DNA from 2 places in the Bradyrhizobium guangdongense genome. Region 1 is predicted to be linked to the other one. Evidence: riboswitches for the same ligand, from Rfam matches in the RefSeq annotation. Region 1 holds a riboswitch; the other holds the start of a gene.
What was found. Region 1 has a riboswitch for S-adenosylmethionine ahead of metX (homoserine O-acetyltransferase MetX). Riboswitches for the same ligand answer to the same signal wherever they lie in the genome.
Positions count from the first base shown of each region.

Region 2: another riboswitch for S-adenosylmethionine. It lies ahead of X265_RS34430 (O-succinylhomoserine sulfhydrylase); the one in region 1 lies ahead of metX (homoserine O-acetyltransferase MetX).

Region 1 is NZ_CP030051.1:6,856,103-6,866,368, reverse strand. Features, by position in the region: gene X265_RS32875 (prephenate/arogenate dehydrogenase family protein) at 1-185, opposite strand, end outside; gene hisC (histidinol-phosphate transaminase) at 182-1,279, opposite strand; gene X265_RS32865 (chorismate mutase) at 1,310-2,158, opposite strand; SAM riboswitch at 2,331-2,410, shown strand; gene metX (homoserine O-acetyltransferase MetX) at 2,497-3,699, shown strand; gene metW (methionine biosynthesis protein MetW) at 3,701-4,363, shown strand; gene X265_RS32850 (hypothetical protein) at 4,515-4,826, shown strand; gene X265_RS32845 (hypothetical protein) at 4,841-6,133, shown strand; gene X265_RS32840 (hypothetical protein) at 6,139-6,981, shown strand; gene X265_RS32835 (alpha/beta fold hydrolase) at 7,028-7,891, opposite strand; gene X265_RS32830 (NlpC/P60 family protein) at 8,106-8,747, shown strand; gene X265_RS32825 (MOSC domain-containing protein) at 8,870-9,658, opposite strand; gene clpB (ATP-dependent chaperone ClpB) at 9,902-10,266, shown strand, end outside.
Region 2 is NZ_CP030051.1:7,180,197-7,190,462, reverse strand. Features, by position in the region: gene apaG (Co2+/Mg2+ efflux protein ApaG) at 1-131, opposite strand, end outside; gene X265_RS34445 (OpgC domain-containing protein) at 327-1,589, shown strand; gene X265_RS34440 (SGNH/GDSL hydrolase family protein) at 1,589-2,368, shown strand; gene X265_RS34435 (SGNH/GDSL hydrolase family protein) at 2,381-3,382, shown strand; gene X265_RS34430 (O-succinylhomoserine sulfhydrylase) at 3,495-4,682, opposite strand; SAM riboswitch at 4,758-4,837, opposite strand; gene X265_RS34425 (2'-deoxycytidine 5'-triphosphate deaminase) at 4,916-6,052, shown strand; gene X265_RS34420 (PAS domain S-box protein) at 6,229-6,627, shown strand; gene X265_RS34415 (MATE family efflux transporter) at 6,873-8,315, shown strand; gene X265_RS34410 (SRPBCC family protein) at 8,370-8,765, opposite strand; gene X265_RS34405 (VOC family protein) at 8,903-9,262, opposite strand; gene X265_RS34400 (helix-turn-helix domain-containing protein) at 9,318-10,157, opposite strand; gene X265_RS34395 (methylated-DNA--[protein]-cysteine S-methyltransferase) at 10,167-10,266, opposite strand, start outside.

The sequences.
Region 1 (10,266 bases):
GCATTGGTCGCCACGACCTGGTCGACGATGCCGAGCTCCATCACCCGCGCGCGGGTCTTTTCCGAGCGCGCGGTGGTGACGATCTCGCCCGCCAGGCCCTGAAGTTTCGCAGCGCGCGCGATCGAGCCGCCGATCAGGCCGAAGCCGATCAGCGCGACGCGCCGGAAGTGTGCCTGCTCGCTCATTTGCCGGCCATGAAGTCGCGCAAGGCCTCGGCGACGAGGCGGTTGGCCTCCTCGGTGCCGATGGTCATGCGCAAGCAATGCGGCAGGCCGTAATTCTTCAGCGCGCGCAGCACGAGACCGCGCCTGGTGAGGAAGGCGTCGGCGTCGTCGGCCGTCTTGCCCTTCTCGGTCGGGAAGTGGATCAGCACGAAATTGGCGACGCTCGGCGTCACCTTCAGCCCGAGCTTGCCGATCTCCTCGGTGAGCCAGTTGCGCCAGGTCTCGGTGAACTGCTTCGACATCGCCTGGTGCGCGGTGTCCTCGATGGCGGCGACAGCGGCATACATCGCCGGCGTCGACACGTTGAACGGGCCGCGGATGCGGTTGACCGCATCGATGATGTGCTCGGGGCCGAACATCCAGCCGACGCGCAGCGCCGCAAGGCCGTGGATCTTGGAGAAGGTGTGCGTCACCACGGTGTTCTCGGTGGTCGCGACCAGCTCGATCCCCATCTCGTAATCGTTGCGCGAGACGTAGTCGGAATAGGCGGCATCGAGCACCAGCAGCACATGCGACGGCAGGCCGGCGCGCAGGCGCTTGACCTCGTCGAACGGGATGTACGTGCCGGTCGGGTTGTTGGGGTTGGCGAGCCAGACCAGCTTCGTCTTCGGCGTCACGGCTTTCAGGATGGCGTCGACGTCGCAGGTGAGGTTCTTCTCGGCCGCAATCACGTTCTTGGCCCCGACCGCCATGGTCGCGATCGGGTAGACCAGGAAGCCGTGCGTGGTCGAGATCGCCTCGTCGCCATGGCTGAGATAGGTGTGGGCGAGCAGATTGAGGATCTCGTCCGATCCGGCGCCGCAGATGATGCGATTGGGGTCGAGGCCGAAGGAGCGGCCGATCGCCTCGCGCAGCACGCGTGAGGTTCCCTCCGGATAGTCTTCCAGATGATCCGCGACGTGCTTGAAGGCCTCGATCGCCTTGGGCGAGGGTCCGAAGGGCGTCTCGTTGGCCGAGAGCTTGAACACCTTGCGGCCCGGCTCCGCCACCGGGCTCTTGCCGGGCGTGTAGGGCGCAATATCGAGAATGCCGGGATTCGGCACGGGGCGGGACATCTTCAACTCCGAGATTGGCTGGGCGCGAACTTACGATTTCGCCCCGGTCGGGGGCACCGTATAGCGCGTTGCGTGGCTGCCGACGAGGGCCGTGGAGCGCACCGAGGCCCCCGCCTCGATCAGGGCAGCCCTGATTTTGTCGATGCCGGTGGCTGATGTCACCGACACCAGCAGCGCTGCGCCGTCGAAGGCGGTATCGGGCACCGCCACGATCTCGGCCAGCGGCGACAGCGCGCGCGCCACCTCGGCGTTCCAGCCGGAGACGCGCACGCTGAAGGTCTCCACTTCCGTGACCAGCGCGCTGTCGGCGACGCGCGAGATCGCGAACACGGGCAGCGCCGCCGGATGGTCGGCGCGTTCGACGAAGGGCATGCGCGCGATGATCTTCGGCGCGCCGTCGGCCTCCAGCTCCAGCCACCACGGCGTGCGGCTCGAGGTCGCCGAGACCAGCGCAAGATCGCCCTTGGATTTCGCCACCGCCTCGACCGCGGCCTGCGCGCTGAAATGGGCGACGTAAGGCACCGTGAAGCCGAAATGGAAGCGCACGGAATCGCGCATGGCAGGCTCGCTCACCGAGATGTCGGCGTGCACGGAGAACGGCGCCTGGACATAGGTGAAGGTGGAGATGATGACGCGCCAGATGCTCTCGACCGTGTCGAGCGGCAGAATGCCGCGATGGCGCTGCACGATCTCACGCATCATCGAGGCCTCGCGCGCCGGGCGGAACGCCGAGCCGACCTCCTGGGTCTGCTTGACCTGGATCAGGCGATCGATGATGTCGCCACGCTGCATCAGGAGGCGATGCATGGCCTCGTCGATCGCGTCGATCTCCTTGCGCAATTCCTGGAGCGATGGTGGCGCCGGCGGACGTTGGGACATATCTGACAGGCTGTGTTGTGAGGGAGCGGTCGAGGTTCTGATTAGGCAGTCGGGGCGGCGAAAGCAAAGAGAAATGCAAGAGGACGCGAGACCTGCCGGTCCGCGCGGCGAGAGCCGATTTTGCTCAATCCGGACCGTGACTTGACGAAATCAGCCTGAGCCGGTAGGTTTTTGCCCGTTCCGTGGTCATTTGAGCCGGCCGGCTTGCAGCCACGTTAAAAAACTCGCTAAACAGGCCGGGGACGCTTCCGATCCCGGCCGAACCTATCATTCAGGCCGGGTTTTTCATGGCCTGATGTCAGCGGCGGTTCTCGTGGCCGTCGCAAACGAGGTCGATGATGGTTGGCGTCAAGTCCGTGCCCAGTCCCGCGATCAGTGCCGACGATCGCTCGCATGAGGTCGATCATCCGAGCTCGCAGCTTGCGCTGTTCGGCACTGAGCAGCCGCTGCGGCTCGATTGCGGCGTCGATCTCTCGCCGTTTCAGATCGCCTATCAGACCTATGGCGAACTCAACGCCGACCGTTCCAACGCGGTGCTGATCTGCCATGCGCTGACCGGAGACCAGCACGTCGCCAATGTGCATCCCGTCACCGGCAAGCCCGGCTGGTGGGAGACGCTGGTCGGCCCCGGCCGGCCGCTCGATCCTGCGAGGTACTTCATCATCTGCTCCAATGTGATCGGCGGCTGCATGGGTTCGACCGGCCCGGCCTCGATCAATCCCGCGACCGGCAAGGTGTGGGGCCTGGATTTTCCCGTCATCACCATTCCCGACATGGTGCGCGCGCAGGCGATGCTGATCGACCGGCTCGGCATCGACACGTTGTTTGCCGTCGTCGGCGGCTCGATGGGCGGGATGCAGGTGCTGCAATGGACGGCGGCGTACCCTGCACGCGTCTACTCCGCGCTGGCGATTGCCTGTGCGACGCGGCACTCGGCGCAGAACATCGCCTTCCACGAACTCGGCCGCCAGGCCGTGATGGCCGATCCGGACTGGCACAATGGCGGCTATGCCGATCACGGCATCCATCCGCATCGCGGCCTCGCGGTCGCACGGATGGCTGCGCACATCACCTATCTCTCGGACGCCGCCCTGCATCGCAAGTTCGGGCGGCGCATGCAGGACCGCGAGCTGCCGACCTTCTCGTTCGACGCCGACTTCCAGGTCGAGTCCTATCTGCGCTACCAGGGCTCGTCCTTCGTCGAGCGCTTCGACGCCAACTCCTATCTCTATCTGACCCGCGCGATGGATTATTTCGACATCGCCGCCGACCATGGCGGCGTGCTGGCGAAGGCCTTCGCGGGGATCCAGACCCGCTTCTGCGTGGTCTCCTTCACCAGTGACTGGCTGTTTCCCACATCCGAATCGCGCGCGCTGGTGCACGCGCTGAACGCATCGAGCGCGCGGGTGTCGTTCGCCGAGATCGAGACCGATCGCGGCCACGACGCCTTCCTGCTCGACGTGCCCGAATTCTTCGACATCTCGCGCGCCTTCCTGCAATCGGCCGGCAAGGCGCGCGGGCTCACCGACAAGGACGGCTGACATGTCCGCGCAAGAAGTGCTGCCGTTCAACGGCATCGTGACCACGCAATCGGGAAACTATCGCGCCGACCATCTGCTGGTCGCCGAGATGGTCAAGCCGGGCTCAAAGGTGCTCGACGTCGGCTGCGGCGAGGGCGATCTGCTTCAACTGCTGGAGACCCGCGGGATCGACGGCCGCGGCATCGAACTATCTCGTGAAGGCGTCAACCGCTGCGTGGCAAAGGGCCTCGCGGTGGTGCAGGGCGATGCCGACACCGATCTCGTGAATTATCCGGACGATGCCTTCGACTACGTGATCCTGTCGCAGACGCTACAAGCGACGCGGCAGCCCAAGGTCGTGCTGGAAAACCTCCTGCGCATTGGCCGCCGCGCCATCGTCTCGTTCCCGAATTTCGGCTTCTGGCGGATGCGCCTCCAGCTCCTGATCGGCGGCCACATGCCGCGCACGGAAAACCTGCCGGCCAGCTGGTACGACACCGCCAACATCCATTTCTGCACCATCAAGGATTTCGTCGAGCTCTGCGACGAAATCCATGTCAAGATGGAGCGTGCCGAAGCGCTCGACCTCTACGGCCGCCCCTTGCGCCTGCGGTTGCCCTGGTGGGTGTGGAATCTGTTCGGCGAGCAGGGGGTGTTCCTGCTCAGCCGAGGCGGTGGGAAGTAGTTTTTCGTCATTGCGGCGGCGGACGGCGATACCTGACTCAGGGAACTAGACCAAGTATCCAATCCTGCGGCTAACCAAAGTTGAGCCTCTAGGTTGCATGTCCTCGATTCCTTCAGCCATAATGCCGCTGGGGAAATGAAGGGCTGAGACGATGGGTAGAGCGCTGCCGGCACTCGCTGTGCTGTTCAGTGTGGGCTTGACGTACGAACCGGTACTCGCCCAGAGCGGAAGCGACATCGTTAACATTTTTGGTGGCCTGGTTCAGACCGCGATCACTCAGGCGACCCAGGCCGAGTGGCGCAAGATTCCGGCGGCCGAGATGTCCTGCATCGACGAGAACCTGCGCCAGCGCGGCTTGTCGATTGCGCAAGCGGTTCAGCAAGGCATCAGCCCCGGCGACGGCGGCTTGCGGACGTGCGCCGCTTCTGCCGAAGCGGCCTCGCGCAAAATCCATCGGGCATAGCCGTGAGCCCGAGCGTGATCTCGATCTATGCAGTCGACGGACTTAACCTCGGCGCGAAGGTCAACTTCGAAAGCTCGGTCTATCGGCAATATCAGTGTAGTCCCAGCGAACAGTTCGACGGCTTCAGCTGGTGCACCCGCAAGGTGGCGGAAAGCTCGAGACGGGGACCGTTCGTGTCGTCCTACTCGATCCTGCATTCGCCCGACGGCACGGTGTCCTACGTCAACCGCTACCTGGAGCCGGCATGGTTCAGCGGCAACGAGGCGAATGAAGACATCGGACGACTTGCGAGAAAGTACGGCCAGCCCAACGTGATGGCCATGCCGCAAGCTGAAGGTGTGCAAGGGCTCATGGCCAGCTGGGGCACGGTCACGCTGCTGCCGCTCGACGCGAACAATTTGGCCCTGCTCGCGCAGGGCCGCGACATCAGGGCCGGCTTCATGGTGGACTTCCTCGGCAATTTCCGCCGATCCGCGCAGCTCGGCTTGCCCATCTACCGCCTGGCCGGTGGGCCGGGTTTCGTCTGGGCTGCCAACTGGGACCAAGGCGGGCGGGGCACGCTGCGGTTCTTTGCTGTTGATGCGTCCACATTCGCAGGACCCGCTCCGGTCCAGCCGCAGGTTCAGGCGAATCTCGGCACGTCTTCGATTGCCGATTCAGCCGCGTCGGAACCTGCTTCGCCGTCGCCCCCGCCGGTCTCCGCCGCTCAACCATCGCCGCCGGTCTCGACCGCGCCTCCTCCGCCGCCAGCTTCACCGCCCCCGGCGGTCACCCGCATCAATCCCGATGAGCGCGCGCGGCAACGGATCAAGGATACTCTAAGCAGGGTTTCCTATCATCGAGGCGATCTTCCGAACGATAACTTCAAGACCAAGCTGGATGCGATCGCGTCGCGCCTTGCTGCGGTCAGTAACGGCGCGGATTCGGCCACGCTGAAGACCCTTATGTCGGACTGCGATGCAGCTTCGGCGATCTTCGACGAAGCTGCCGAGTTCACCCGAGTCTCCGAAATAGCAGGGCGGAAAGTGGCGATCGTGAACGCGAAGCTGCAAGGCATCAGCTTCGACGCGCCGCTGGTGCAGGACCTGAAGACCGCCGTCGGCGGCGTCGGGAATGCTCAGACCGAAGGAGATCTTGCCGCGCTAAAGGCAGCCCTCAGTTCGCTTAACGCCCTCTACGATACGGGCCGACTTGATCGCCTCGCAACTGCCAAGGCGAACGGATTTGAGACCATCGAGAGCTACGATGACTACAAGGATCGCCAATCCAGGCTCAGTGGGTCGGGAATCATCCTGAACAAGAAGTGATTGTCATGCTGAGCAATATCGAAACGTTGTTTGTTCGCCTCCTGAGAGGGACGGTCATCGCGACCGCGATGGTGTCCTTCATCATCACGATGCTGGCGCTGCTCTTCGCACTGTATGCGGAGTTCGCGCCGAATCCGAAGGTGAGGCTCGCCGATCAGATCGACCGGTTTCGCCAGGTGACGGATCCGGTCAAATTGATCAGGGAGGTCTTTCCGGCGGAGGCACCTATCGTCAAGGAGACTGGTGGGCCCGACAATGTGGCTTACGAAAAGGGAAAGCGTCTCGATCCGGAGATCTTGCAGCAGTTCAACAAGTTTCTCGATGGTGCGCTGGGAGCCAGCTTTGAGAACGCGTCCCAGTTCGCCGATTGGCTTCACAACAACGGTGTGCGGTTCCGCGGCTATTCCGCGCTGGAGGACCGAAACGCGCTTGATGAGGGCAACATCGAGGTGCTGTGGCGCTCCCTCATCTTCGACTACGCCAGGCGACTGAGCGCGCGAGCACCGGCCCTGGCGACGGCAAACAAGGACAAGCAGTATTCGTCCGCCATCGATCGCTTCACGGCCGCTACGCCTCCCACCCGCGCGCCGTATTTCGTGGTGTGGTTCTTCAACAAGCTGCAGGGCGAACTGCAACTCGTCGCCCAGGAATTTCAGGAAGAGCAAGACCGCAGGCTAGCCCTGCGATTGATGGCTCCTGTCGCCCTGTACGTCGCAGCAGGTGCCTTCTCCTATTTTATCTTCATCATGTTCCTGTTCTTGCTGGTATCGATCGAGGCCAGCGTCAGGCGGCTGGCCTCGGCGGGTAATTCCGCATTGCCACCGCTACCGGCGGCTCCCAAGGTCTGATCGCTTCGCTGCGCTCGCAATGACCATGCGTGGTGGCGCCGTTGCTCTAGTGCGCCGCCAGCGACCTCGGATCGCGCATCGGCCAGCGGCCTGCTTCCACCAGGGTCACGAACCGTTCCACGCTTTCGTTGAACAGCGCGGGTTCCTCAAGATTTAGCACGTGGCCTGACTTCGGAAACATCGCTAGGCCCGCGGCAGGCAGGTGCTTTTTTAGGAACAGACTTGCGCCGATGCACGGATCATCCTCGTCGCCGCAGATGATCAGTGCGGGCGTGGCCGCTTTCGCGATCGCCTCCGTCATCGTGTAGATCGACGGCCTGCCGCCCTGGAAGCCGCGCATCGTGTTGGCCGAGCCTTTGGCATCGTGCCGCGCCAGCGCGGCATAGAAATCGGCGTGGCCGCGCGGGTCCTTGACGAGGAATGGAATCCGGCTCGGCGCTTCCCGCGTGGCCTTGGCGACCTCGGCGGAGCCCAGCGTCTCGAATTGCTCGGCATTGGCGCGGCACTGCTTGCGCCAGGCCTCCAAATTCTCGAGCTCCGAACCAGAGCCGACGCCGGCCAGCGTCATCGACAGCGCGCGCTGCGGCGCGTTCAATCCGATCTGGAGCGACGAGTAGGCGCCCATCGACAGGCCGACGAGATGTGCGCGCGCGATTCCGAGGTGATCAAGCACGGCGAGTGCGTCGGTGTAGAAATGCGTGTAGCTGTAGACCTCGCCGTCGGGCACATCAGACGGCGTGTAGCCGCGCGCGGAATAGGTGATGCAGCGGTGGCCGCGCGAGAAGTAGCGCATCTGCGGCTCCCAATTGCCGTAGTCGGCCGCGAACTCGTGCAGAAAAAGTATCGGCGTTCCCTGGCCCGCTTCCTCGAAATAGATGCGGACGTCGTCCCTGGTCGTGGCGTGGGGCATTAACCGTTTCCCTCTCTTCAAGCCATGAGTTGAGGATCGCAGTTAATGCTGATGTCCGCAATGAGGCAGCTTCCTGCCAGCACTGACGCAAAATCATCGCAGCTATTCGCAGGCACCGTGTCTTTTTCTCGCCACATCGGGCGGCTTAACGGCCTCATCGATGTCGGCCACCGCACGGCCGATGGGAAAGTGGGGTGTCAACGTAGGATGAAGAATGGTTGAGTTGTTTGCGTCTCGCCTGTCGCGTTGTGTTGTCGCGCTGGCGATCTTCGTCGCGGCTTTTGCCGCATTCGTTTCTCCGGCCTCCGCGCGGCCGCATCATCGTCATAGCGCAGAGCGGCACGCTTACGTGCATCACGCCAGACATCATCATTATCGCCACTCCACCCGCGGCTCGCGCTTCGAGCGCAGCGCGACGGCGTTGCGGTCCAGCGAATTCGCCAACACGCAGGCCAGCTATGATCCGAGCGCCAATGCGCCCGCGAGCATGAGCGGCGGCTTCGGCGGCGGATCGGGTCTGGTCTCCGAGGCGCGGCGTTATCTGGGCGGCAATCCCACGGGGCGCGGCAGCCTGTGGTGCGCGCGTTTCATGAACATGGTGCTGCAGAAGACCGGCCATCAGGGCACCGGCTCCGACATGGCGAGCTCGTTCGCGCACTACGGCACGCGCGTCTCAGGTCCCCAGGTCGGCGCCATCGCAGTGATGTCGCGCGGCCGCCGCGGCGGTCATGTCGGCATCATCACGGGCATCGACGCGCAGGGCAATCCGATCATGATCTCCGGCAACAACGGCAATCGCGTCCGCGAGGCCCCGATCTCGCGCGGCAGGATCTATGCGTATGTGATGCCGAATTGAAGCTCGTCGCCGGCGTCATTGCGAGGAGCGAAGCGACGAAGCAATCCAGGCTGTCTCACCGGCAGCTCTCTGGATTGCTTCGCTGCGCTCGCAATGACCGAGTGTGGTGCGCCGATATCGGCTCACACCAGCTTCGGCTGCTCCACCGCGACCGTATCACCCACGCCGATCTCGCCGCCTTCGATCACCTCGGCGTAGATGCCGCAATCCATGTGGCCGAGATGGCGCGAGAGCGTCGGCGGAATATCGAGATCGCGCACGGCGGTGTCAGGATCGACGTTGGTGGCCGGGCAGCGCTTGATGCGCTTGACCACTTTCAGGCGCGCCTGTCCGATCGCGAGCGTCTGGTCGACCAGATCGAGCTCGGACCAGGCCGACCAGCCCTTCACGTAGAGATTGGCGCGGAAGCGCAAGGGATGGACGGCAACGCCGCCGAGCATGGCCTCGATGGCGCGGACGCTGTCGAGATTGATGATGGACACCACCTTGCGGGCGACGTCGGAAAAGCTGTGGCCGCGGCCGGACAGGACTTTCGGCGGGCCCTTCAGCTCGGGCTGAAAGTTCTCGCTGAAATAGGTCTCGATCGCAGCGCGCCCAGCCGCGGTCTCGAGATCGCCGCTGGCGACGATCTCGCCGTCCTTACGGATGGTCAGGCGATTGGTCGCATCCTCGAACCGACTGTCCAGAGACGCCAGCCGCTCGTTGCGGGCCAGCATCAGGAATTGGACCTTCGGCTTCCATTCGGGGGCCTCGGGGTCAAACCCGCTGGGGCCGTTCTCGATGGCGTAGCGGCGGTCCGCGGGCAGGGTCTGACCGGACCGCAAGGCGACCCGGGGCAGGGATTCCGGCGTCAGCCCCTTGATCGGGTAGCGGTAAAGGGCGGTGATTTCGGCGGTGTGGCTGGCTGTCATGCCGCTACTTAGGGGATTCGCCCCGCACCCGCCAAGCGGCCCGATCAGCGCACGAAATTGTGAATACGCCTCTTCCGATCCGAGGACGCACTTCCCACATCTGGGTCAGGCCGGCGCCAGCGCGGGCTGATAACGACCGTTTGTTGCGTTGAGGAATGTCAACGCGACGAGCGGAAACCCAATGAAGATGCCGTTTGGGGTGCCTTGCAGGGCCCCATGGGCAGGCCGAGGGAAAGAAAAGCTATGAATATCGAGAAGTATACCGAACGCTCCAGGGGCTTCATCCAGTCCGCGCAGTCGCTTGCGATGCGCGAGGGGCATCAGCAGTTTTCCACGCTCCATGTCCTGAAAGTCCTGCTGGACGACAATGAAGGGTTAGCTGCCGGTCTGATCGACCGCGCCGGCGGCAATTCCCGCGCAATCCTGAAGGCGACCGAGGACGCCCTGGGCAAGGTGCCGAAGGTCAGTGGTGGCGGCGCAGGCCAGATCTATCTGGCCCCGGAACTCGCGCGCACGTTCGATGCCGCCGAAAAGGCCGGCGAGAAGGCCGGCGACAGCTTCGTCACGGTCGAGCGGCTGCTGCTCGGCCTCACGCTGGAGAAGACCAG
Region 2 (10,266 bases), 320 kb from region 1:
GTCTCCTCGCCGGAATTGGTGATGACGATGGTGTAGGACCAGAAATAGCGCGAGCGGTCGGCCGACGACTGCTCCGGAACAAAGTTCGGCTCGACGGTCACTTCGATCTGGCGGGTCACGGCGCGGTACATGGTTGCCATCATAACGAAATCCTCGCCCGGAACCAAATGCCGCGGGGGGCTTTGGCGACATCGTCCCGCCAGAATTAACGGGGAAGTACACCCCCAAGATACACCCGTATGTGATCCGGCCGCTTTGCGAGGCGGCGACCGGACCGATACACTCCCTTGAAACGTCGCGATTTGCGGAAGGGTTTTTGGGCCCCGATGACCATTGCCGATCAAGTGACGGGATCGATCGCAGGAACCGCAAGCGCCAACCCCGCGGGTGCCAAGCCCATGGAGGCGAAGCTGCGTGCGCCGGCGATCACGCTGCCCGCCATCGGCGAGCGCGAGCTCAGGCTCGACCTGTTTCGCGGCCTGGCCCTGTGGCTGATCTTCATCGACCATCTGCCGCCGAATTTGCTGACCTGGTTCACGATCCGCAATTACGGCTTCAGCGACGCCACCGAGATATTCATCTTCATCTCCGGCTACACCGCCGCGTTCGTCTATGGCCGCGCCATGCTGGAGAACAGCTTCGTGGTCGCCACCGCGCGCATCCTGCGCCGGGTCTGGCAGATCTATGTCGCCCACGTCTTCCTGTTCACGATCTTCCTCGCCGAGATCTCCTATGTGGCGACCAGCTTCGAGAACCCGCTCTACACCGAAGAGATGGGGATCATGGATTTCCTCAAGCAGCCCGACATCACCATCGTGCAGGCGCTGCTCTTGCGCTTCCGTCCCGTCAACATGGACGTGCTGCCGCTCTATATCGTGCTGATGCTGGCGCTGCCGCTGATCCTGTGGTCGATGAAGTGGAAGCCGGACGTCACGCTGGCGCTGTCGGCCCTGCTCTACGCTGCGACGTGGGAGTTCGACCTCTACTTCTCGGCCTATCCGAACGGCTTCTGGGCGTTCAATCCGCTGGCATGGCAATTGCTGTTCGTGTTCGGGGCCTGGTGCGCGCTCGGAGGTGCGCGACGCATGTCGCGCATTCTCGCCTCCCCGGTGACGATGTGGATCTCGATTGCCTATCTCGTCGCAGCGTTCTGCGTGACGCTGACCTGGTACGTGCCGCAGCTGTCGCACTTCATGCCGAAGCGGCTCGAGCAGTGGATGTATCCGATCGACAAGACCGACCTGGACGTGCTGCGCTTCACGCATTTCCTGGCGCTGGCGGCGCTCACCGTGCGCTTCCTGCCGCGCGAGTGGCCGGGCCTGAAATCGCCGTGGCTGCGGCCGCTGATCCTGTGCGGCCAGCATTCCCTGGAGATATTCTGTCTCGGCGTCTTCCTGGCCTTTGCCGGCCATTTCATTCTGGCCGAGGTCTCCGGTGGACCGGCCATGCATGCGCTGATCAGTCTCGCCGGAATCCTGATCATGTGGGCGGTGGCTTGGGTGATTTCGTGGTACAAGCGCGTGGCTGACAAGAGCGGTGCGAAAACCAAAAACGCCGTCGGCAACGCCGATCTGGCGGGAGGGGGCTGATGAAGGCGAAGGTACTCCTGAGCCTGATCCTGCTGTGCGGTGGCCTCGCCGCGCCGTCGGCGCGCGCCGAGGATGCTGCGCCTGCTGCTCCGACCCTGCCCGCGGCGTGCGAATTGCCGTCCTACCTGCTGACAAGCGAAAGCCAGCTCCACAAGGTCGCCGACACCGTCAAATCAGGCAAACCGCTCGAAATCCTGGTCGTCGGAAGCCGCTCGACGACCATTCCGTCGTCGGAGAGCAGCTCCTATCCGGCGCGCATGGAGGCGATCCTCAAGGAGAAGCTGCCGCCGTCGGAGGTCGTGCACGTCTCCGTAGAAATACAGAGCAAGAAGACCGCGGAGGAGACTGCCGGAAGCTTCGTTAAGCTGATGGAAGCAAAAACGCCTACTTTGGTGATCTGGCAGACCGGGACCGTGGATGCTATCCGATCCATCGATCCCGACGAGTTTCGCAACGCGGTGACCGAAGGGGTCGCTGCGTTGCAAAATGCAGGGGCTGACGTCGTCTTGATGAATTTGCAGTACAGCCCCCGCACCGAAACCATGATCTCGGCGCCGCCTTATCTTGATAATATGCGGGTGGTGGCGCAGGAGCATGATATCCCGCTGTTCGACCGTTTCGCGATGATGCGGCAGTGGAATGATCAGGGTCAGTTCGACCTGTTCAGCCCGACCCGCGGCCCAGAGCTGGCGAAGCAGGTCCATGATTGCATCGGCCGGGCGTTGGCACAGTTCGTGATCGACGCCGCCCATCTGGGGCCGGCCGAGCAGCAAAATTGAGGTCTAGCGTTAATGAGTTCTCTCCGCCCTTTTTGCCTGTCGACACGGCTGGCTGCGCCCGCAGCGGCGGCGCTGCTGATGCTGATGCCCATCGTGCAGACACCCGCTCGCGCGCAAGCCGCGCAGACGACAGCTGCTCCACAGCAGGCGGCTGATCCCGCTCCGCCGTCACCGTCCCAGACGACCGTCGCCGCAACCGGCCAGCCGGCAGGCGAGCAGCGCGGTCTCACCTCGCGCGCCATCGACAAGGTGAAGCAGGTCGCGAAATCCGCCGGCGATATTTTCAGCCGCGTGCCCTGCCTGTCGCCGAAGGGCGTCTCGAAGACCATGGGCTCCTTGCCGCATGTCGCGAACAAGCTCATTGCCGGCAAGCCCGTCGTGATCGTCGCGTTCGGCTCGTCCTCGACCGCGGGATTTGGCGCGAGCTCGCCGGACTTCAATTACCCGAACCGCCTCGCCGCGCAATTGCGTCGGCAATATCCGACCGCCGATATCACCGTCATCAATGCCGGTGTCGGTGGCGAGGACGCGCCCGAGATGATGAAGCGCCTCCAGAAGGAGGTGATCGACGTGCATCCTGACATGGTGATCTGGCAGGTCGGTACCAATGCCGTGCTGCGTAACCTCGATCCCGGCGATACGGCGAAAACAGTGGAAGAAGGCATCAGCCGGATCCAGGCCGCCGACGAGGCCGACATCGTGCTGGTCGATCCGCAATATTCACCTGCCGTCAACAAGCGCGCCGAGAGCGCGGGCAAGATGGTGAAGCTGCTCGGCAAGGTCGCCGAGCTGCGTCACGTCGGCATTTTTCCGCGCTTCGAGGTGATGCGCGACTGGCACGAGAAGCAGGCGCTGCCGGTCGAGAGCTTCGTCATCGCCGACGGCCTGCACATGAACGATTGGGGCTATGCCTGCTTCGCCCAGTTGCTCGGCGACGACATCATCCGCTCGGTCGGCCAGATCAAGCTGGGCGTCAACGTGCCGGCGGATGTGCGGACCTATCGGCCGATGTAGGCACGGGTGCCGTAGGTGGGCAAAGGCGCAAAGCGCCGTGCCCACCACCTCGTCATCGTAATCGAGGATGGTGGGCACGCTGCGCTTTGCCCACCCTACAAGAACTCGTTTCTCACGCCTTCTCCAGCGCCGCGGTCAGATCCTCGATCAGATCATCCGGATGCTCGAGCCCGGCCGAGAAGCGAATGAATCCCTCGCCGATCCCGAGCTCGGCGCGTACCTCGGGCTTCAACCGCTGATGTGTCGTCGTCGCCGGATGGGTCACGAGGCTCTTGGCATCGCCGAGATTGTTCGAGATCTTCGCGAGCTTGAGCTCGTTGAGCACGCGGAAGGCCGCGGCCTTGCCGCCCTTCACCTCGAAGCCGACCAGCGTCGAGCCGCCCCGCATCTGCTTCTTGACCAGTGCCGCCTGCGGATGATCCTCGCGGCCGGGATAGACCAGCCGCGCAATCTTTGGATGGCTTGCCAGCACGTCGGCGATGCGCGCGGCGGTGTCGGTCTGCGCGCGCACGCGCACCCCGAGCGTCTCCAGTCCCTTGAGCAAAACCCAGGCGTTGAACGGCGAGATCGACGGGCCGGTCTGGCGCATGAAATTGTGGATGTGCTCGGCGATGAAGGCTTCCGACGACAGGATGATGCCGCCGAGGCAGCGGCCCTGGCCGTCGATATGCTTGGTCGCGGAGTAGACGACGACGTCGGCCCCGAGCGCGAGCGGGCTCTGCCAGATCGGCGTTGCGAACACGTTGTCGACGATCAGCCGCGCGCCGGCCTGGTGCGCGATCTCGGCAATGCCAGGAATGTCGAGCACGTCGAGCGTCGGGTTGGTCGGGCTCTCCAGAAAGAACGTCTTGGTATTGGGTTTCGCCGCCCGCTGCCATTCGTCCAGATTGGCACCGTCGACCAGGGTGGTCTCGATACCGTAGCGCGGCAGCAGGTCCTGCAACACATAGAGATTGGAGCCGAACAGCGCGCGCGACGCCACCACGTGATCACCGGCCTTGAGCGGCGCCAGGATCGCCGTCGTCACTGCCGCCATGCCGGTCGCAGCCGATCGCGCGGCCTCGGCGCCTTCGAGCTCGATCATGCGGCGCTCGAACATTGCGATCGTCGGGTTCGAATAGCGCGAGTAAATGAAGCCGGGGTCCTCGCCCTTGAACCGCGCCTCGCACTCCTCGGCGCTGTTGTAGACGTAGCCCTGCGTCAGGAACAGCGACTCCGACGTCTCGCCATATTGCGAGCGCAGCGTGCCGGAATGGACCAGACGGGTTTCGGGGCGGTAAGCAGCAGGCGACTTCGACATAGGACCCTCCGATATGACCGTCTCGTCAAAAACGGTCACAAAAAAAACCGGCCTGGATATCTCCACGGGCCGGGATCACAGAGGTCCCCGGCCTGTTTAGCGACTTATTTAACGTGGCTGCAAGCCGGCCGGCTCAAATCACCACGGGATAAGTGATGCTCATATTCCGCAATGCCCTTTCCGTCAAGGCGTCCATCGGATAGCCGTAAATGCTGGTATTTTCGCATGTCCGGATGCGTTTGCCCCCTGACGAGGATTCCCGGTTGAGTTTCACGGTCGCCGCCGACGCCAATGGTATCCTGCCCGACCGCATGATCGCGGCGATGGCGGAAGAGGGCCTTATCCTGCCCGCCTACGATTTCGTCGAAAGCCAGATCCAGCCGGCGAGCCTCGATCTGCGCCTCGGCGACATCGCCTATCGCGTGCGCGCGAGCTTCCTGCCCGGTCCCGGCGCCACCGTCGCCGAGCGCATCGACCAGTTGAAGCTGCACGAGTTCAGCCTCGCCGACGGCGCGGTGCTGGAGACCAACTGCGTCTACATCGTGCCGCTGCTGGAGAGTCTCGCGCTGCCGCCGGAGATCGTCGCTGCCGCGAACCCCAAAAGCTCCACCGGCCGCCTCGATGTCTTCACCCGCGTGATCGCCGATGGCACCCGCCGCTTCGACATGATCGGCGCCGGCTATCACGGTCCGCTCTACGCCGAGATCAGTCCGAAGACGTTCCCGGTGCTGGTGCGCGAGGGCTCGCGCCTCAGCCAGGTGCGCTTCCGCACCGGCGATGCCATCCTCACTGCCGACGAGCTCGATGGCCTGCATGCCGCCGAGCGCCTGGTCGATGTCGACGATGCCGATCTCACGGGCGGCGTCGCCGTCTCCGTCGATCTCTCCGGCGAGAAGGGCAGTGGCTTCGTCGGCTATCGCGCCAAACGTCACACCGGCGTCGTCGATGTCGATCGTCGTTCGGGCTATGCGGTGGAAGATTTCTGGGAGCCGATCTCGGCGCGCCCCGACGGCAGCCTGATCCTCGATCCCGGTGAGTTCTATATCCTCGCCTCGAAGGAAGCGGTGCAGGTGCCGCCCGATTATGCCGCGGAGATGGTTCCGTTCGATCCGCTGGTCGGCGAGTTCCGCGTGCATTACGCCGGATTCTTCGATCCCGGCTTCGGCTATGCAGGTGCCGGCGGGCAAGGATCGCGCGCCGTGCTGGAAGTGCGCTCACGCGAAGTGCCGTTCATCCTCGAGCACGGCCAGATCGTCGGCCGCCTCGTCTACGAGAAGATGCTGTCTCGCCCCGATGCCATGTACGGCCAGCGCATCGGTTCCAACTACCAGGCGCAGGGCCTGAAGCTGAGCAAGCATTTCCGGGTGTAGTGTGAGCCTCGCGCTCCGCTGTCATTCCCCGCGAAAGCGTCGCGAAAGCGGGGAATCCAGTACGCCGCGGCTTCTCGACTTGATCACCGCCGTCTCGGAGTACTGGATCGCCCGATCAAGTCGGGCGATGACACCGAATTTGTGTCAGGATGTATGAAATCCAACGAGGTCTCGCCATGACCGATCAACTCGACGCACACATCCTCAACGACGTCGCCGACGCGCTGATCTATTCGGATCGCTCCGGCACCATCATGCGATGGAATCGCGCATCCGCCGCACTGTTCGGCTTCGCGGCAGACGAAGCGCTCGGCCAGAATCTCGATCTGATCATCCCCGAGCATCTGCGCGCCGCGCACTGGAAGGGCTTTGAGGCCGCGCTCGCCAGCGGTACGATGAAGCTTGCGGGCAAGCCGACGCTGACCCGCGCACTGCACAAGAGCGGACGCAAGCTCTACATCGAAATGACCTTCGCGCTGGTGCGTGACGCGGGCGGCAACGTGCTCGGATCGGTCGCGATGGCGCGCGACGTCACCGAGCGCGTCGAACGCGAGCGCGCCGCCAAAGCTTCGTAAAATTGAAGCTTCGCTAAACTAAGGCTCCGCAATCGGGCCGTCGCAAAATTCGTGATGCGGAGTTGACCCAGGACCGCAATTCCACGGTCCGAAATGCGCTGCCGCAGAGCACGCCTGCACCTGACGCAGGAGGAATCGGCGGCCGGCGTGCTAACAATTGCCGGACGCGCCTTTCGCGCGAGTGAATTGATTAGCACACCTATGCATTGCCGCGCCGCAGATGGCGCATTTGCCCGGGAGACGAAATGACGGACATCGCCGAGATCCCGGTCGATGAGCAGGAACGTCCGCTGCCGCCGTCCCCGCGCCCCGTGCGGAGTGCGCTGACCGACGGGCCGATCCTGCGCACGCTGCTGGGGCTCGCCTGGCCGAACGTCGTCGCGCTGTCCGCCGGCACCTGCGTGGTGATCGCGGAGACCTCCTATATCGGACGTCTCGGCGTCGAAGCGCTGGCCGCGATGGCGCTGGTGTTTCCGACCGTGATCCTGACCATGACGATGTCGGGCGGCGCCATGGGCGGTGCCGTAGCTTCCGCCATCGCACGCGCGCTCGGCGCCGGCGACCGCGAGCGTGCTGGGACGCTGGCCGCGCATGCACTCCTGATCGGCATCACCTTCGGTCTCGTGTTCATGCTGGGCATGCTGATCTTCGGGTCCCAGGTGCTCACCATGCTCGGCGGGCGCGGCAATGTGCTGACTCATGCGATCGCCTACACGCAGGTGTTCTTCGGCGGGGCGGTGCTGCCCTGGCTGCTCAACACCATGGCCGGCGTGCTGCGCGGCACCGGCAACATGAAGCTGCCGTCGCTGTTGATCCTCAACTCCGCGGTCTGGCAGATCGTGCTCGGCGGCACCTTGGGCCTCGGGCTCGGACCCGTCCCGCAGCTCGGCATGCGCGGCGTCGCGGCCGGTGCGCTGATCGCCTATTCCATGAACATCTGCATCATGGGCTGGTATCTGTTCTCGGGCCGCGCGCGCGTCGTCCCCAAGCTGCGCGGGCTTCGCATCCAATGGGCGATGTTCTTCGACATCCTGAAGGTCGGCGCCATCGCCTGCTTCTCGCCGCTGCAATCGGTGCTGACGATCTCGATCTTCACCCACTTGCTGGCGAAGTTCGGTACCGCGATCCTTGCCGGCTACGGCATTGGCGCGCGGCTGGAATTTCTGCTGACGTCGATCGCGTTCTCGTTCGGCATCGCCTCCGTGCCGATGATCGGCATGGCGGTCGGCGCCGGCCGCATCGCCCGTGCCCGCCGCATCGCCTGGATCGCGGGCGCGAGCGCCTTCGTTGCCGTCGGCACGCCCGCCTGCCTCGTCGCACTGTTCCCCGATCTCTGGGTCAACATCTTCACCGACAGCGCCAATGTGCGCGCGACCAGCCATCAATATCTGTCGACGGTGGCGCCGTTCTACGCCTTCATCGGCCTCGCCTCGACGATGTACTTCTCGTCGCAGGGAGCGGCCAAGGTGATCGGTCCGGTGCTGGCGCAGACCGCGCGGCTGATCTACATCGCGACCTGCGGCTGGTGGCTGTCGACGCACGAAGCCACCGCGCAAAACTTCTTCTGGCTCGCCGCAAGCTCGATGGTCGTGCTCGGCCTGCTCTCGAGCTCCAGCGTGGTGCTGACCCGCTGGGGGCCGCGCGAGACGAAGCCGGCGGTTCGTCCGGTGCTCTCGGCCGCCGATTAGCGGTTCCTGTGGCGGCGATGGCCGCCACAGCTGACCTCGGGGGATCGGACAAGGCTAGCCCGACGGAAACGCCTTGTGCATGGCAGTCACGGCCGCCTTGGTCTGCTCCTGCACGTAAGGGGCAAGCTCGTTCGGCAGCATGTCGATGATCCAGACCAGGCGACATTTCGCCTCGCCATCGGCAATCACCTGCACCGAGGCGCTGTAATGCTTCAGCCGTTCGCTGTTGATCGCATAGACCAGCCGCTGCCGCGAATCGTCGCAATCGACTAGGGTCTCGCGCGCCACCGAGCCGTTGGCGAAGGTGACGATGCGCGCATCGCCGTCGAGCTCGCAAGCGGTGACGAATCCCGGCACCAGCCGCCGAGGCAGCGCGCCGAAATCGCGCACCGCATCCCAGACGTCGCGGGCCGGGGCGGGGAGGGCGATGTCGTTGTGGATGGAGGCCATGTTGTTCCTCTGGAGAAAGATCCCGTAGGGTGAGCAAAGGCGCACCTGCGCCGTGCCCACGACCTATTGCTGTTTGCACGTGATGGTGGGGACGCTACGCTTTGCCCACCCCACGAAATTTTGCGTGTGGCGATCACTCACGTACAAACCGCCTCGATGTTGTTGCCATCAGGGTCGATCAGGAACGCCGCGTAGTACGTCGGGCTGTAATCCTTGCGCGGCCCGGCGCCGCCATTGTCGCGGCCGCCGCTCTTCAGACCTTCGCTGTGAAACGCCTTCACCGCATCATGATTCCCGGCGCGAAATGCGATATGCGCGCCGTCGGCCTTGCGGCCCTTGTTCAGATGCAGCCAGAGCGCCGGCTCGCCCTTCGGCCCGAAGCCGGCATAGCCGTCGCCGCTCGAGCACAGCACGTAACCCAGCGGCGCCAGCACGGCGGTGTAGAAACGCGTGGCGGCGTCGAGGTCGGCAACGCGCAGCCCGATATGGTCGTACATGGTCATCTCCATTGCAAAGCGCGCCGCAAGCGGCGTGCGCCGAAGACGACCTTAGTCAGTTGAGGGCGAGCGGCTCTTGGAGAATCTTGCGCCTGCCCTTCGAGGCCTGCCGGAACCTGGTCGGCGACACGCCGGCGGCGCGATGGAAGGTGCGGACGAAATTGGAGAGGTCGCCGAACCCGACATCATAGGCGATGTCGGTCACCGCGATGTCGTCCTCCGTGAGCAGGCGCGCCGCATGCCGCAGCCGCGAGCGCACCAGATATTGATGCGGCGTGACGCCGAGCACGTTGGAAAACAACCGCAGGAAATGGAACGAGCTCAGCCCTGCCAGGCGCGCGATCTGTTCGAGATCGACCTCGGCATGGGAGTTGTCGTCGATCCACAACGCGGCCTCCACCGCGCGGCGGCGGTCGCGCGCCATCGTCGTCATCTTTTTGCGCGGCGTGCCCGAGACTATCTCGACAAAGCGGGCGGCCAGAAGCTGCCCGATCTCGTCGAGGCCCAGATCGCTGTTGCCATCTGCCGCGGCTTGCGCGAGCTCGCCCAGCACCATCAGCGCGGGCAGCGGCGGCGTCGCGCCGACCTGCCAGGTCTCGCGCCGCCCGCCGAGAGCATCGACGAGCTCCTCGCTGAGGAAGAACGACAGGCAGACATCGCCGCAGACGTGCTCATGCGTGCAGGTGTATTCGTCGCCGGGCGCACCGACCAGCAGCGAGCCCGCCACCAGCTCGAAGAAGCCGGCGCGGCAATGGCAGCCGAAGCTTCCCGCGCGGACATAGGCGATGGAGTGGCCGGTGCGACACTCGGCAAACGGCTGGTCGTCCGGTCCCGCGTCGCAGCGAAACTCGGAGACCGTCATCGCGTCTGACGTCAGCAGCGTGGTCGCATCCATCCCCGGTATTTAGGAGGGCGCGCGCGGCGGAGCAACGGGCAGCAGCACATCGAACAGCGTCTTGCTGGCAATCGGATGGGCGCCTTCGAGCGACAAGAGACGTCGCTTC